DNA from 2 places in the Hydrogenophaga sp. PBL-H3 genome. Region 2 is predicted to be linked to the other one. Evidence: riboswitches for the same ligand, from Rfam matches in the RefSeq annotation. Region 2 holds a riboswitch; the other holds the start of a gene.
What was found. A riboswitch is a leader RNA that binds a small molecule or an ion and turns the genes downstream of it on or off. The one in region 2 is predicted to bind manganese.

Region 1 (2,196 bases), on a different replicon from region 2:
CTGCCCACTCGCCAGACATGCAGGTCGGCGACGAGGGTTTCACTCTCGGCGCCGCGCTCGGCAATGACCGCCCGGATCTCGTCGACCACCGGATGGTCCATCTCCCGGTCCAGCAGCACCTTGCTGGTTTCAACGATGAGCCCCTTGGCCCACAGCGCGACGACCAAAGCGCCAACGATGCCCATGACCGGATCAAGCCATGACCAACCCAGCCACCAACCGCCGGCGAGTGCCGCGATCGCCGCCACGGAAGTCGCCGCGTCGGCGATGACGTGGACGTAGGCTGACTTGAGGTTCAGGTCGTGGTGGTGACTCGTTTCGTGCGAATGACCATGGTGATCGTGCCCGTGGTCGTGGTGATGCGCCGCGTCCAGGATGCGTGCCGAGACGAGATTGACCACCAGGCCGAGCACCGCGATGAGCATGGCCTCCTTGTAGTGGATCGGCTCGGGGGTGATCAGTCGCTCTACCGAGCCGTACACCATGAGGCCCACGACCACCAGTAGGAAGATGGCGCTCGCGAACCCGCCGAGCACCTCCATCTTCCAGGTTCCAAAGGCGAACCGGGTGTCCTTCGCGTGCTTGCGCGCCGCCGAGTACGCGAACGCACTCAGTCCGATCGCCACGGCATGGCTGCTCATGTGGAAGCCGTCGGCCAGCAGTGCCATCGAGTTGTAGAACCAACCCGCGGCGATCTCGACGACCATCATCGCAGCGGTGATCCACATCACCACGCGCGTTCCGCGTTCTCCAGCCGCGTTTCCTGAATCAAAGACGTGGTCGTGCTGCCACTTGGCAAGATCGTCAGCGTGCATGGTCAGCCCTTCAGAACAGCTTGCCGACGTTCAGGAGCGTCAGCACGCCGAGGATGGCGAAGATGACGGCCGCGATGCCGTGGACCAGTTTCATCGACACCTTCTTGGCGATCTTGTCGCCCAGGAAGACCGCCGGCACGTTGGCCAGCATCATGCCGAAGGTCGTGCCCAGCACCACCTGGACGATGTCGGTGTAGCGCGCGGCCAGGGCCACGGTGGCGATTTGCGTCTTGTCGCCCATCTCCGCCAGGAAGAAGGCGACCACCGTCGTGCCGAACACGCCGAAGCGCTGCTTGCCACCCGCTGCGTCGTCGTCGATCTTGTCGGGGATCAGCATCCAGCCCGCCATGGCCAGGAACGACACACCGATCACCCAGCGCAGGATGTTCGGACCCATGGCCTGGGCCACCCAGCCGCCCACGGCGCCGGCGGCCGCGTGGTTCACGAGGGTCGCAACCAGGATTCCAAGGATGATGGGGATGGGCTTGCGAAAGGCTGCGGCCAGAACGATGGCCAGCAGCTGTGTCTTGTCGCCCATTTCACCCAGGGCGACGACGCCGGTCGAGACGAGGAATGCTTCCATGAAAACTCCAAGGGCCAGCGAAGACGAAGACTGCACGGCATCCCCGGCCCATCCGGAGGCAGTGCAGTCAAAGGTCTTGCCAGGCTTGAAGCTGTCCGCGCCATGACCATGAGGGTCAAGTGTGTTGACGCGGACCCCTGCGAGCGCAGGGCGGCTACTCCCCAATGACGGGTGAGGGGCAAGTATATCGGGCGGTCTCAGCGCACCAGGAGCAGCGGTACCTTTCAGGCGGCGATGACGTCGCCCGCGTCTGTCGAATCGCCGCTGGTCATCGGCTCAGAACTCAAACTCCGCCTGCGCTCGCAGCGTGTGCTTCGGCGACGCATGGTTGATGCCGAACAGCACACCAGCGTTGTACTTGATCGTCTGGTGATCGCCGACTTTGACTCGGCCGAACAGGGCCGGTCCTGCGATGTGCGACTGCTCTCTCGACGGCGCCCAGTCATTCCACGGGCCCATGTTGCCGAAACCCTGCACACCGGCCTCGAGAGCTGGTGTCCAACGGTACTTCAGCTGCCACTGGTAGCCGAGCTCGGCCTTCTCCGGCTCCGCGATGCGGATGTGCTTCTAGATCAACAGATTGAGATTGGCCTGCCACAGGCCGAACTCCGACTGCAGCAGCGGGCCCCATTTGTATTCATAGCCTTCGCTGCGGTCCTTCGGTCGCTCGATCTCGAGCAGGAAGCCAACGTCGACCGGGTACTTCCCGGTCTCTGTGAGCTGGAACTTGTTCTCCCACTCCCAGGCGTCGAAGGCACTCGGCGCGCCCGGCTCGTGGTGCCACTTCGCATACAGCTC
Region 2 (2,196 bases):
AAGGGCGCCATCGCACCCGACCACATCCACCTCCCGGGCATCTACGTGCACCGCATCGTACTCAACGCCACGCCCGAGAAGCGCATCGAAAAGCGAACCATCACAGAGAAGGCGGGAGTCTGATATGCCCTGGAACCAAGACCAGATGGCTGCGCGCGCAGCCCACGAACTCGAAGACGGTTTCTATGTGAACCTGGGCATCGGCATTCCCACGCTGGTGGCCAACTTCGTGCCCGCCGACAAAGAGGTGTGGCTGCAAAGCGAAAACGGCATGCTCGGCATTGGCCCCTTCCCCAATGAAGACGAGGTCGATGCCGATCTCATCAACGCCGGCAAGCAGACCGTGACGACCATCCCGGGCTCCAGCATCTTCGGCAGCCACGACAGCTTCGCCATGATCCGCGGCGGCAAGATCAACCTGAGCATCCTGGGCGCCATGCAGGTGAGCGCCCGGGGCGACCTGGCCAACTGGATGATCCCCGGCAAGATGGTCAAGGGCATGGGCGGCGCGATGGACCTGGTGGCGGGCGTCAAGCGCGTGATCGTGCTCATGGAGCACGTGGCCAGGAAGAAGGACGGCACCGAAGACCTGAAGATCCTCGACCAGTGCTCCCTGCCGCTCACGGGTGTGGGTGTGGTCGACCGCATCATCACCGACCTGGGTGTGATGGACGTGACACCCGAAGGCCTGAAGCTGGTGGAACTGGCACCGGGCGTGACGCGCGAGTTCATCCAGTCCAAGACCGGCCCCGCGCTGATCTGACGGCTATACTCCCTACCGCACCCGTCATTGGGGAGTAGCCGCTCTGCGCCCTGCAGAGGTCTGCGTCAACACACTTGGCCCTCATGGCCATGGCGCCGACAGCCTTCAGCCTGGCAAGACCTTTGACCACACTGCCTCCGGATGGGCCGGGGATGCCGTGTGGTCTTTTGGTTTCTGCCGGCCCTCGGAGCACTGTCTTGGAAGCTTTTCTCATATCCACCGGTATCGTCACCCTCGCCGAAATGGGCGACAAGACGCAATTGCTCGCCCTCGTGCTGGCCGCGCGCTTCAAGCGCCCCTGGCCCATCGTGGCCGGCATCTTCGTGGCCACGGTGCTCAATCACGCGCTGGCCGGTGCCGTGGGTGCCTGGGTCATGGCAGCCATCGGCCCCGACGTGATGCGCTGGGTGCTGGGCATCTCGTTCATCGCCATGGCGGCCTGGATGTTGATCCCCGACAAACTCGACGAAGATGACATGCCACCCCGGCGCGGCATGGGTGTGTTCGTCGCCACCACCTGGGCGTTCTTCCTGGCCGAGATGGGCGACAAGACCCAGATCGCCACGGTGGCGCTGGGGGCCCAGTACGAGCCGCTGGTGGCGGTGGTCATCGGCACCACGCTGGGCATGATGCTGGCCAATGCGCCGGTGGTGTTCTTCGGCGACAAGCTCACCCGGCGGGTGCCCATCAAGCTGGTGCACGGCATTGCTGCGCTGATTTTTGCGGTGCTTGGCGTGCTGACACTGCTGGGTGTCGGCAAGTCGTTCATCGGCTGAGCACCCACAAAAAAAGGCCCCGGGTGGGGCCTTTTGCATGTGTGGAGGTGAAGGGAATCGAAAAACGTCGCCAAGTACTTGTTTTTAATCGACTTTTGATGATGGGAGGTCAATTTGTTCCCCCATCTGTTCCCCCGCTTTGATTCTCGTGCTCACGTCAGATGGCTTTGGAGGCCATCGGTGAAAAACTCATGCGCCCTCGAATCGAGGCGTTGCTGACCGGTGACACACTCACGCACGTCTTCCTCAAGAATAGAACATGCGTGATCCTGCTCGATACGCTTACCCGAACAACTTCTCAGGCGAAAAGTCGTCGGGCAGTGGGTCAAACGGCCTCCGGGGCCCGACCAGTTCCGGTTCCTCTCGGAGCAACTGCGTCCAGCAGATTTTGGTTAGATCAGTGGTCGACTCGCTCAGCAGAAGACGCGAAGCGTGTTGTTGAGTGGCCGTGTTTGACTCACCTTGATTTTCCATGCGAGATTCCTTGGAGTTCAGAAGCGAGTCCTGGATTTAGACCAGATTGAGCCTTCAATCTTTAACCGCGATGGGAGAGGCGTTCCCCGGCGTTCAGCCAAGATTTCTTCTGCAAGCCACTAGCCCCGTCGGACCGCAATCCAAATGGTCTGTACCCAGCCTATGGAGCAAACGGGGAGAAAG

Region 1: it holds a riboswitch for manganese, as region 2 does, so the genes downstream of both, F9Z44_RS21290 (TMEM165/GDT1 family protein) here and F9Z44_RS13780 (TMEM165/GDT1 family protein) in region 2, are expected to answer to the same signal.

Annotation. Positions count from the first base shown of each region.
Region 1 is NZ_CP044973.1:151,582-153,777, reverse strand. It holds gene dmeF (CDF family Co(II)/Ni(II) efflux transporter DmeF) at 1-815, opposite strand, end outside; gene F9Z44_RS21290 (TMEM165/GDT1 family protein) at 826-1,398, opposite strand; yybP-ykoY riboswitch at 1,401-1,573, opposite strand; gene F9Z44_RS23060 (hypothetical protein) at 1,675-1,875, opposite strand; gene F9Z44_RS23055 (hypothetical protein) at 1,966-2,196, opposite strand, start outside.
Region 2 is NZ_CP044972.1:2,984,942-2,987,137, reverse strand. It holds gene F9Z44_RS13790 (CoA transferase subunit A) at 1-123, shown strand, start outside; gene F9Z44_RS13785 (CoA transferase subunit B) at 125-763, shown strand; yybP-ykoY riboswitch at 781-954, shown strand; gene F9Z44_RS13780 (TMEM165/GDT1 family protein) at 961-1,539, shown strand; gene F9Z44_RS13775 (restriction endonuclease subunit S) at 2,163-2,196, shown strand, end outside.